DNA from 3 places in the Paenalcaligenes sp. GW821-LYS-B07-1 genome. Region 3 is predicted to be linked to each of the others. Evidence: predicted binding sites of a transcription regulator. Region 3 holds the regulator's gene; each other region holds the start of a gene.
The links. Region 3 encodes HrcA, which represses chaperone genes, less so after heat shock. Its sites were predicted from a motif close to TTAGCACTCNNNNNNNNNGAGTGCTAA; they were not measured.
Positions count from the first base shown of each region.

Region 1: the regulator HrcA is predicted to act here: its motif matches at 2,215-2,241, upstream of rpoH (RNA polymerase sigma factor RpoH).
Region 2: the regulator HrcA is predicted to act here: its motif matches at 1,461-1,487, upstream of AC3QL0_RS02685 (co-chaperone GroES).

Region 1 covers NZ_CM179516.1:3,343,869-3,348,111, forward strand. Annotated here, with positions in the region: gene AC3QL0_RS16080 (NUDIX hydrolase) at 1-286, opposite strand, end outside; gene AC3QL0_RS16085 (SCO family protein) at 432-1,046, shown strand; gene rpoH (RNA polymerase sigma factor RpoH) at 1,237-2,136, opposite strand; gene AC3QL0_RS16095 (glycosyltransferase family 2 protein) at 2,292-3,077, opposite strand; gene AC3QL0_RS16100 (endonuclease/exonuclease/phosphatase family protein) at 3,078-3,932, opposite strand; gene aspS (aspartate--tRNA ligase) at 3,937-4,243, opposite strand, start outside.
Region 2 covers NZ_CM179516.1:554,362-558,604, reverse strand. Annotated here, with positions in the region: gene AC3QL0_RS02695 (acetate/propionate family kinase) at 1-184, opposite strand, end outside; gene AC3QL0_RS02690 (phosphate acetyltransferase) at 186-1,142, opposite strand; gene AC3QL0_RS02685 (co-chaperone GroES) at 1,547-1,834, shown strand; gene groL (chaperonin GroEL) at 1,874-3,526, shown strand; gene AC3QL0_RS02675 (ParD-like family protein) at 3,676-3,888, shown strand; gene map (type I methionyl aminopeptidase) at 3,885-4,243, shown strand, end outside.
Region 3 covers NZ_CM179516.1:2,525,010-2,529,252, forward strand. Annotated here, with positions in the region: gene grpE (nucleotide exchange factor GrpE) at 1-351, opposite strand, end outside; gene hemH (ferrochelatase) at 445-1,500, opposite strand; gene hrcA (heat-inducible transcriptional repressor HrcA) at 1,551-2,564, opposite strand; gene AC3QL0_RS12065 (NAD kinase) at 2,700-3,599, shown strand; gene recN (DNA repair protein RecN) at 3,609-4,243, shown strand, end outside.

The DNA.
Region 1 (4,243 bases), 820 kb from region 3:
TCACAAAACCTGCTTCGTTCAATTTATTGGCAATGCGTTCCAGTAGTCGATTGGCTTGCACTGTGGGTAGTCGCATTTCACCTATGTGTACGGCATCACCGTCGCAACTTACCCCTTCTATGGTTAATAGTTCAGGGATAGCTTCTTTTAAAACCCAACCACAAACACGGCCACAAAAGGTCAGTGGACGACTACCTACCGGAGGCAACTCTTGTGCCTGAGCCAGCAATAGCTTGAAACGCTGCCGCATGGGCTTGTGCAATGAAGAAGAAATTTGAATTTTCATGTAAGAATTGTAGTGCATGCACTCTCGTCGCTGCACTACGCTATGCAGTTTTTTACATTAGGCACGAGTCCGCCATCCATCCTCGAATGTATAGCAGTACAGACACGGTACACTACCTTAATACTGATCCGCTTCCCTGCCTATCATGCCACCCTACTTTGCGTCCCTACCCCGTCTATTGTCTGTACTGTTACTCAGCGCAGGACTTGCTGCGTGCTCACCAGAACCTGAGCCACTGCCCTTTACTGGCAATGACATATCCACCGCCAACATAGGTCATACGTTAGAGTTAATAGATGGTAACGGTGAAACACGCACCCTGAAAGACTTCAAAGGGAAAGTAGTCGTGGTGTTCTTCGGCTTTACGCAATGCCCAGACATATGCCCTACCGCCATGGTGCAATTAGCCAGTGCTGTAGAAATGTTGGGCGATGATGCCAAGGACGTGCAAGTACTGCTGATTACCGTCGACCCTGACCGTGACACCCCAGAGGTCATGAAAGCGTATGTAGAAGCTTTTGATCCTACCTTCATCGGTCTCACTGGCACACCTGATCAAGTACGCAAGACGGCGCAATCCTTTAAAGCCTTTTACGTGAAAGTCCCCTCACCACAGGTGGGGCAATACACCATGGACCATTCCTCGTCGTTTTATCTCATCGATCAGGAAGGCAAGACTAGGGTTTTAATGCGCGGAGACGCCAGCGCTGAAGATATACAGCACGATTTATGGTTGCTACTGAAGTCTAACCCTACTTAACGCACATAAAAAAAGGACACCTGGGCAGGTGTCCTTAAAGCATCTACTTCTATCAGAGAGGGGGAAGAGGAGAAGCCGAAGTAGATGCACGCAGCGCCACACAGGGATATGAATAACGCTGCAGATACTACTTTGATGACTGTTCTTCCTATTAGTTCTCTCTCTGACGAATTTTTTATGTAAATGATTGTTACGCTGCCACCTGCAGGTAGGTGCGCATTTTTTTCATCGCTGCTACTTCAATCTGACGAATACGTTCTGCTGATACACCAAACTCGGCAGCCAACTCATGTAGCGTAGAAGATTGGTCGTCTTGCAACCAACGAGCCTCAATAATGCGACGAGAACGTGGGTCTAGTTTTTCTAACGCGCTTTCCAAGCCTTCGCCTTGCAACGACTGAGCGGCACGCTCTGCCAATACTTGGGTAGGTTCAAACGCACCTTCATCTGACAAATAGCTAATAGGTGCAAAACCCTCGTCATCGTCATCCATAGAGGACTCCAATGCCAATTCGCCACCTGTCAGGCGTATTTCCATCTCGCTCACATCTTGCGGACGCACATTCAATTCACGTGCGATATCATCAATTTCCGCAGGATTCAGCGTTTGCCCATCTTCTGGGCGCATACGACGCAGGTTAAAAAACAGTTTGCGTTGCGCCTTGGTAGTGGCGATTTTTACCAAGCGCCAATTGCGCACCACATACTCGTGGATTTCAGCTTTGATCCAATGCACAGCAAACGAAACCAGACGCACACCACGGTCTGGGTCAAACCGTTTTACTGCTTTCATCAGGCCAATATTGCCTTCTTGGATCAGGTCAGCCTGCGGCAGGCCATAACCTAGGTACTGGCGTGAAATAGACACCACCAGACGTAAATGGGACATGATCAATTGACGAGCAGCGTCAAGATCACTTTCTTTTTGTAGACGCTGGCCGAGGGCCACTTCCTCTTCTTGAGTCAGCACAGGCTGAGCATTCACAGCGGAAATATAGGCCTCTAACGTACCCAACGCGCCGGGATTGGATACGGCAGCAGCCAACTGGGTGGCAGGCGCGAGAGCCAAAGATTGCGATGTGTGGGTCATGAATAATCCTGTATCAAGGTTATCGTTCTGTGAAAGCCACAGAGTGATAACAAAGTTTCTGCATAAGCCGTTATTATTCTAGCACTCTAGCACACTGAGTGCTAAATAAGGAAACACATAATAAGAGGTCAAAATACGCAGAAAGTTCCGTATTTTTACGTGTTTTTATCAGATTTCTGTGTAAATTTCTTGCGCTGATACACTTTGCTGTAGCGGAAGAAAACGCCTGTCGCTTCGCCCACAGCAATCATCATGCCGCGCGAGCCTGACAATATGCCCAACTGCAAGAAATACGATCTAAAAAAACGGAATGCCGCTTTAAACACCACCACGGGAAAGGTATACAACCGTGCTCGTTCGGAATTGGCATACAGCTCTGAGTAGTATTGCGTTTTGACCAAAAGCTGACCTACGTCAGTCACTGCCTCGTGTTCTAGCCCGCCTTTTAATCGCACCACTTGGCTACGACCGTCCAGCTTCACTTTTTCATGTACCTGACTGTCGGTGAAACGATGCTGGCGACGGTTATACAAGCGGCATAACCAGTCTTTGCCCCAACCGTTAGTGCGTATATGCTTGCCACAAAAGTAATTATTGCGCAGCACTTCCCCTACTTTGCTTTCTTCTTCTAGGGGCCAATCTGCCAATGCATCCAGCAACTTCTGATTCACCTGCTCATCAATGTCCAACGACAGAATCCAGTCGGTTTCTGCGTGTGACGCTGCCGCATTCTTTGTAGGGCCAAAGCCCATAAAGCTGCCTTGCACCACTTTCACGTTGGGATACTCACTCAGCAAACTCAAGGTATCGTCTGTAGAGCCATTGTCATACACCACCACTTGCCTAAATGGCTTCAACGCACCAATGGTACGGCGCACATGCGCAGCCCCATTTTTTACAATGATGACTGGCGTAATGTGGGCGTAAATGTCCTCAGCCATTTAAGGAAGTTCCAATTCTGTCAGTATAGGAGCGTGGTCTGAGATTTGCTTCCAAGGCAAACCCTGCAGCACTTTCGCTGTACGCACGGCAAAGCCGCGCTGATAAATACGGTCTAATCTCAAGAAAGGGAATGCAGCTGGAAAAGTGCGCGGTGGCAAGGTCAGGCGGGCATTACCGCCCACACCCAATTGCGGTGTGTGTATCTCGCTGCCTTCTTGTTTGGACCAGCCTCGCAGCCAATTCATAGGCTGTCGCAGCTTGAAGCCTGGCCCAGTACGCCCCTTCACCATAGAGGCAAACGAAAACACTTCGTACAAGCCTAGTTGCTTCACGAAAATAGGGGCTAGCTTATTGTTCCAGTCGTTGAAATCCCCAGCGATAAGTAGAGGTTCATCATCGGGCACTAAGCGGTGAATTCTATCCACCAAGGCCTGCGCCTGACGCGCTCTACCACCACCAAACAAACCCAAATGCACCACAATACAGTGCACCGGTCTGCCTTCAATATCCACCACAGCATGAAGCAGGCCACGCTGTTCTAAGCGGTGATCTGAAATGTCTTCATTTTCGTGGTGCAAAATAGGGTATCGGGAGAGCAGTGCATTACCGTGATCGGTAAATTCTCGCACCGCATTACACCCATACGCATTACGCATGCGTAATACCGCAGCCAATGATTCGTGCTGCGCGTCCAGCGTTGCTTGCTGGTCGTTGCGCCCCTGAACCTCCTGCAAAAACAGCAGGTCCGGGGCCAGACCATACAGCCCTAGCTTCAACTCTTCTAGGGACTCACGACCACCTGTGGCCGTGCGCCCCTTATGAATGTTGTAGCTAACGACTCGTATGATTCCCATAGCCTTAGGCGGGCTTAGCTTCCTGTGGACGCAAGCGGATGTGCAACTCTTTCAACTGCTTCTCGTCTACACCGGAAGGCGCGTGAGTCAACAAACACTGAGCACGCTGTGTTTTGGGGAACGCAATCACGTCACGGATGGAATCTGCACCAGCCATCATTGTGATCATGCGGTCCAAACCAAAGGCAATACCACCGTGTGGAGGCGCACCGTATTGCAGCGCATCCAGCAAGAAGCCGAATTTCTCGCGAGCCTCTTCAGCATTGATGTTCAATGCAGAGAACACTTTACTTTGAACATCAGCACGGTGA
Region 2 (4,243 bases), 1.6 Mb from region 3:
GGTTGATCAGCTCTTTGCCATCAGAATCCTTTACCTTTAGCACCGCACGTGGCGTACCAATACCCGATACTTGGCCACCAAACCAAAAACGTAGCCCTTCAATTTGCTCTTGGTCTAGAGCATACACATGAAACTTTAGGCTGGAACTACCCGCGTTCACCACCAATAAGGTATCAATGCTCATGCTATGACTCCTGCTGAGCCAACAATGCAGCAGCACGTTGCGCTTGCTGATAGGCAGCATACACCGACGCTACTGCGCAAGATGCCAAACGTGTTTCGCCACTATCTGCCCTACTGGTCAAGATAATAGGCACACGCCCACCCAGCACAATACCTGCTGCTTTAGCACCCGACATAAAGCTTAGATTTTTCGCCAGCATATTACCGGCCTCTAGATCAGGCACGACCAGAATCTGTGCCCTGCCAGCGACTGGAGAATGTATGCCTTTGATTTCAGCCGCTGCCACGCTAATCGCGTTATCCAAGGCCAACGGCCCATCTACTAATCCGCCAGTAATTTGCCCTCTGTCGGCCATTTTGCACAGCGCTGCGGCTTCTAAGGTGCTAGGAATTTTGGCAGTCACTTGCTCTACCGCTGACAGCAACGCCACACGCGGCTGCCCCAACCCTAAACCGTAGTGCAGATCAATGGCGTTTTGCACGATATCGGCTTTGGTGGTGAGATCTGGATGAATATTAATTGCCGCATCCGTAATGAACAGCAAATCAGAATAGCGTGGCACATCCATCAAAAATACGTGGCTGAGTCTGCGCTCAGTACGTAAGCCTTTGCCATCGGTAGCCAATACTGCGTGCATCAATTCATCAGTATGCAAGCTGCCTTTCATTAACAGCTCAGCACGCCCTGCCATGACTTCGCGTACTGCTATTTCAGCTGACTCGTGGCTATGCGCTGCATTGACGATGCGCACGCCAGAGATGTCTAACTGATGCGCGCTGGCTACCGCTTTGATGCGGGATTCCGGCCCTACCAACACCAAATCAAAAAAACCTTGCTCGCGCGCTTCCAAAGCGGCGGTCAGAGAAACTTCATCGCAGGGATGCGCCACAGCGCACACACGTTTTTCCTGATTTTTCGCCAACGTTATAAATTGGTCATAAAGACTGGACCCGGACATGCTTTGCACTCTCCCTAAACAGAACAGCAATCACATAAAAACATATCTATCAGTACATCATACTTGGGCTTTGACTACCTTGTGACAGCGCAAGCACTACCACCTGTTACGCACACTAAAGATGTAACAGCAGCTTGAAAGCGACCTGACTACCCCCATGTATAAATAATGGGTGCGTAGAGGTAGAGGGCAATCCCCTAATTCGCATGTAGTCATGCTGCTTAGGTGAAACATCCAAGACAACTAATTCCTAGGAGAAACACTTACACCCCCTAGGTATATAGGCTCTTGAATTACAAATTTTCGCCCTTATAATTATTAGCACTCTCTCGGGTTGAGTGCTAACACTTCTCCCGAACCATTTTTATCAAATTTATTTGCTTTTTTTGAACAGGAGTTCAACCATGGCACTACGTCCTCTGAACGATCGCGTGATCGTAAAGCGTCTGGACAACGAGCGCACCACTGCCTCCGGTATTGTTATCCCTGAGAGCGCTGCTGAAAAACCTGATCAAGGTGAAGTAGTTGCAGTAGGCCCCGGCAAACGCACAGATGACGGCAAGGTTCAGCCCCTGGACCTGAAAGTCGGCGATAAAATTTTGTTCGGCAAATACGCAGGCCAGGCTGTCAAAGTAGACGGCGAAGAGCTGCTGGTTATCCGCGAAGAAGAAGTTCTCGCGATCATCGAGTAACCCTACGTCTCACGTATCAAATTCTAGGAAGAATATACAATGGCTGCTAAACAAGTATTTTTTGGTGATGACGCCCGTTCACGTATCGTACGCGGCGTAAACACACTGGCTAACGCTGTAAAAACAACGATGGGCCCTAAAGGCCGTAACGTAGTTCTGGATCGCTCTTTCGGCGCTCCTACCGTGACTAAAGACGGTGTTTCCGTTGCTAAAGAAATCGAGCTGAAAGACAAATTCGAAAACATCGGCGCTCAGTTGGTGAAAGAAGTTGCTTCCAAAACTTCCGACAACGCTGGTGACGGTACTACTACCGCTACTGTATTGGCTCAAGCCATCGTTGAAGAAGGTCTGAAATACGTTGCCGCTGGCATCAACCCAATGGACCTGAAACGTGGTATCGACAAAGCTGTTGCTGTAACAGTTGAAGAACTGCGCAAACTGTCCCGCCCATGCGCAACTAGCAAAGAAATCGCTCAAGTTGGTTCTATCTCTGCAAACAGCGATACATCCATCGGCGAAATCATTGCTAACGCAATGGACAAAGTGGGTAAAGAAGGTGTGATTACTGTTGAAGACGGTAAATCCCTGGAAAACGAACTGGACGTAGTAGAAGGTATGCAGTTCGACCGCGGCTACCTGTCTCCTTACTTCATCACCAACCCAGACAAACAAGTTGCTGCAATGGATGAGCCTTTCATCCTGATCTTCGACAAGAAAATCAGCAACATCCGTGACCTGCTGCCAGTATTGGAGCAAGTTGCTAAATCCAGCCGTCCTCTGCTGATCATTGCTGAAGACGTTGAAGGCGAAGCTCTGGCTACTCTGGTTGTGAACAACATCCGCGGTATCCTGAAAACTGTTGCTGTTAAAGCTCCTGGCTTCGGCGACCGTCGTAAAGCTATGCTGGAAGACATCGCTATCCTGACTGGCGGTACCGTGATTTCCGAAGAAACCGGTATGTCTCTGGAAACAACTACTCTTGAGCACCTGGGTCAAGCCAAACGCATCGAAGTAGCTAAAGAAAACACAACGATCATTGATGGCGCAGGCGACAGCCCATCCATCGAAGCACGCGTAAAACAAATCCGCGTTCAGATCGAAGAAGCAACTTCCGACTACGATCGTGAAAAACTGCAAGAGCGCGTAGCCAAACTGGCTGGCGGTGTTGCTGTGATCCGCGTTGGTGCTGCTACTGAAGTAGAAATGAAAGAGAAAAAAGCTCGCGTGGAAGATGCTCTGCACGCCACTCGCGCTGCGGTAGAAGAAGGTATCGTTCCTGGCGGTGGCGTAGCTCTGATTCGTGCTCGCTCTGCTGTTGCTGCACTGGCAGGCGACAACCTGGATCAAGACGCTGGTATCAAACTGGTACTGCGCGCTATCGAAGCTCCTCTGCGCACTATCGTTGCTAACGCTGGCGACGAGCCAAGCGTAGTAGTAAACGCTGTTGCTGCTGGCGAAGGTAACTACGGTTACAACGCTTCCACAGGCGAGTACACAGACTTGGTAGCTGCTGGTGTTCTGGATCCAACCAAAGTAACACGTACAGCTCTGCAAAATGCTGCTTCCGTAGCCAGCCTGTTGCTGACAACTGAAGTTGCTGTTGCCGAAATCGCTGATGACAAGGCAGAAGGTATGCCTGACATGGGCGGCATGGGCGGCATGGGTGGTATGGGCGGCATGGGCGGCTTCTAAACCCCCATCCTCCTTCGCGCCTTGCTTAGCAAAAGCGTGAAACCCCTCTAAAAACCCTGCAGCATTGCTGCAGGGTTTTTTCTTTGCTGCTTTACATCACAAACATCCCATATGATATGATTCATATACGTTTCGTATATAGGTAGTATATGGGTATAGTAAATATTGACGATGAGCTGCACGATCAACTACGCAAAGCAAGCGCTGTCACCTGCAGATCCATCAACGCACAAGCCGCTTTCTGGATCAAAATGGGCATGCTGTGCGAAATGAACCCCACCGTGCCATTCAATGAGTTGGTCGCTCGTGAACTGCAAGCCGCAGGCGTAGACCCTCAATCGGCAAGTAGCACATCCTTATGATTAAAAGCCCCGAAGAGCTCTCCCTGATGGCAGAATCAGGAAAACTGCTGGCTTCTGTTTTTGCACATTTAGATCGCTACAACTTGATAGGCATGACCACCATGCAGATCAACGACATCGTTGATCACTTCATTGTTCATGAGCTACACGCTCGCCCTGCTAGCAAGGGTCAATACGGCTATGCCTATGCCCTCAATGCCTCACCCAACAATGTAGTGTGTCATGGCATGCCCTCACACACAGACATTCTACAAAACGGCGATATCGTGAATTTCGATATTACGTTGGAAAAAAATGGCTTTATTGCTGACTCCAGCAAAACCTACTTGGTGGGTGACGTATCGCCAGCCGCCAA
Region 3 (4,243 bases):
CTGACGCAGCGTAGTTTCCACGCCTTCACGGAAGGCTTCAATCGTTTGTTCTTCTTGTGCCAGCGCAGCTTCCAAGCTATCACGTACTGGCAACAGGCTCTCGGCAAAGGACTCAGTCCCAAATTTACGTGCCTTAGATACCTCGTCATCCGCACGACGGCGAATGTTTTCCATTTCGGCTTTAGCGCGCAGCAACTGGTCGTAGTACTGGGCTACTTTAGCCTGAGCTTCTTCCAACTGCTGATCCAGTCCAGATTCGACAAGCGATTCTGCTGCCACATCAATGGACTCGTTTTCAGGTTGGTTGTCTTCAGGAATCTGGTTTTCGTTCTGGTCTGTTGATGCAGACATAATGGATCTCCACGGCAAAAAAACATCACTGTTTTCCATATGGGGATCACACACCCCATATTCAAGAGATCCACGGCTATTTTTACATTTAACTTATGAAAGCCAGCCTGCCGCGTGTTCGCGTACCAATTGCGCTAAGCCATCTACCCACTCTTTATCATCGTTCAAACAGGGGATATAGGCGAACTCTTGACCACCTTCTTCCAAGAATGCATCACGGCACATGAGTTTGATTTCTTCCAGTGTTTCCAAGCAATCCGCCAAAAACCCAGGACACACCACATGTACGTTTTTCACACCCTCCTTAGCCCACTGACGCAACAGCGGTTCAGTGTACGGCTCTAACCAACGCTCGGCTCCAAAACGACTTTGGAAGGCAGCTTGTACTGGCACTCCAGTGGCTTCCAGTTCACGGCGTAACGCTGCCGTGGTCAGCATACACTCGCGGTGATATGGATCGCCCTTTTCAGCACAACGACGTGGCAAACCGTGGAAGCTCAGCAGCAAACGTTCTGGTTTGCCCTGCGCTTCCCAATAGGTAGTAATAGATTGTGCTAACGGCTTTATGTACGCAGGATGATCGCAATAACTGCGTATAAAACGTAGCTCGGGTTGGTTACGCATTTTCGCAGCATAACGCGTCACAGCATCTACCGCCGTGGCTGTGGTACTTGCTGCATACTGCGGATACAACGGCACCACCAAGATGCGTTCACAGCCCTGTGCGCGTAATTTATCAACAGCACGTTCTACAGATGGATTTCCATAGCGCATCGCCAGTTCTACTTTGACGTGCTGGCCGGTTGGGTCCAAACGTTGCTGCAACCCATCGGCTTGTCGCTGGCTATACACCAACAGCGGAGCCCCTTCAGACATCCAGATCATTTGGTATTTTTCTACCAGCTTACGTGGTCTGAATGGCAAGATCGCCCCGCGTAAAATCAATTGCCACACAGGTTGTGGAATCTCAATTACACGCGGGTCCGACAAAAACTCTTTGAGGTAACGTCGTATGGATCCGGCATCTGGGTGATCCGGCGTACCCAGATTCATCACCACTATGCCTACTGGCGTAGCAGGACGACTGGCAATGTGCGCATCCAACAAAGATGGATCCGATGGTTCAGGCAAATAGGTAGTTAACAGCATATGTACGCCCTATGCGCCGCACTGAGCCCTCTCAGGCAGCGCCATTCTTATCAATTATTCTGGTTACAGCTCAAGGCATTGGACAATAACTTGGCGGTGATGTCCACGATAGGAATAACCTTGTCGTAAGCCATACGTGAGGGACCAATCACCCCCAAGGTGCCTACCACCTCGCCATCCACACCATAAGGCGCTGTCACCATGGAAACGTCGTCTAAAGGCAACAATGTAGAATCACCACCAATATAAATTTGTACGCCATGCGCATGACTGGAGGCATCCAGCAAATGCAGCAATTCAGTTTTCTTTTCAAACAACTGGAACAAGCGGCGCAAACGACTTAAGTCATCCGTCATTTCACTCACGTCCAAGAGCTTACTCTCACCGAAAATCACCACATCTTCTTCAATGTCGGACTCCGCCGTGCTGGCCGCTACCGCTGCTTGCATCAGCTTAGAAATGTCTACTTGCAAGCTAGACAGCTCGTCTGCCAACGACTCACGCACTACAGAAAACGACTTTCCTGAGAAGTGCTGATTAAAGAAATTACTGGCTTCGGTGAGCTCTTCTTCGCGATACTCTCGTGACATGAACAAAATGCGGTTTTGCACGTCACCGTCGGGCGATACCATGATTAGCAGCACCCTTTTGCCCGAGAGGCGAATGAACTCAATGTGTTTGAAAGTTTGGGCACGGCGCGGCACCATCACCACACCTGCAAATTGCGACAAGTTAGACAACAACGCTGCCGCTGATGACACCGCACGAGCTGGCTCTTCCATAGGCAAACGTAGCTGTAAGGGCTCGATGTGAGGCACCTCGAACTGCGGTACTGCCAAGAGCCTGTCCACAAACATACGGTACCCTTGAGGCGTTGGTATACGCCCCGCCGAGGTATGCGGACTATGAATTAACCCTAGGTCTTCCAAGTCAGCCATCACGTTGCGTATGGTGGCTGGCGACAAGTCAAAAAGCCTAGATAGAGTACGTGACCCAACCGGCTGACCGTCAGCTATGTAACGCTCAATTAATAGCGTCAATAATGCGCTTGATCTATCGTCCAGATATTTTGCCATGCTTATTTCATACACTCACATCAGGATCAAACTGCAGCATCAATGCCCTAAACCCTTACACAATTCTATAATCCAGTAATTCAGATTATCCTATTCCTATTCCATCATAAGGCAATTTACCTCATGCATTTCAAAACGGTCGCCCTCGTGGGTCGCTATCATGACTCGGGACTTGATGCCCCGCTGCGAGCCGTTGCCCACACGCTAAAGCAAGCGGGTTGCTCGGTCATTATAGAAAGCGATACAGCGCACTACACAGGTATACAGGATATCCCCTGTGTCAGTTTTGATGAAATCGGCCAACACGCTGATCTCGCTATCATCGTGGGTGGTGACGGCACGATGCTGGGTGCAGCACGTCAATTGGCGCACAGTGGCGTCCCCTTGATTGGGATTAACCACGGCCGACTAGGTTTCATCACCGACATCCCACTGCCACACGCTCACGAAGCGATCACCAGCGTCATCAACGGCCAGTACGAAACTGAACACCGCAGCCTGCTGGAAGGTCGCATCATACGCGATGGTCAGACACTGGTTTCAGGCATTGCGCTCAATGATATCGTAATTAACCGCGCTGGTCGTGGCGGCATGATCGAGCTGCGTGTAGAGCTGGATGGTGTGTTTATGCACCGCCAACGTGCTGACGGTATTGTCGTAGCCACACCAACCGGCTCCACTGCCTACGCACTGGCCGCTAACGGCCCTATTTTGTATCCCACACTCAATGCCTTCTTACTGGTGCCTGTAGCGCCGCAAACACTGTCTAATCGCCCTGTAGTGGTGCCTGACAGCAGCACCTTGAGTTTGACCATTACAGCGTTAGGCAGAGTTGAATCGGGTGCCAGCGTGCACTTCGACATGCAAGCGTGGTCTGACTGCCAGCCTGGCGACTGCGTAGAGATTCGCCGCGCTCAAAAAACAGTTTGTTTTATTCACCCCACCGGCTACAGTTTCTTTTCTACTTTGCGTCAGAAATTGGACTGGAACCGTATCCCACAACCCAACGACGCCAACGAATAATCCCTGCTTATGCTGCGATCCCTGCATATACGTGATTTTGTCATTGTGGATGAAGCCCTCATCGATTTCGAAGACGGCTTCACGGTTTTTTCTGGCGAAACTGGTGCCGGGAAATCCATACTTATAGACGCGTTGTCGCTGCTGCTTGGTGCTCGCGGCGACACCCGTGTCATACGTGAAGGATGTGAAAAAACCGATCTCAGTGCACACTTTGATCTGAATGACGACATTCGTGAATGGCTGAAAAATAACGATTTGGAAGACGGCGAAGATTTACTGCTACGCCGTGTCATCGACGCCCAAGGACGCAGCCGCGCCTACATCAACGGTACCGCCGCCACCTTGGGGCAACTGCGTGATGTGGGTGAGCACCTCGTAGACATACATGGCCAACATGCTCATCAAAGTCTGCTCAAAAGTGCGAATCAATATGCCTTATTAGATTCCCAAGGTGGGCACCTAGAGCTTTCCAAGCAAGTCGCTACAGCATGGAATACCTGGCAATCATTGCAGCAACGTTTGCGCCAAGCACAAGAGCAATCAGCGGGCCTACAAGCCGAACGCGAAAAGCTGCAGTGGCAATATGATGAGCTGCAAACCTTAGCGTTGCAACCAGGCGAGTGGGAACAAACCGGTGTAGAGCA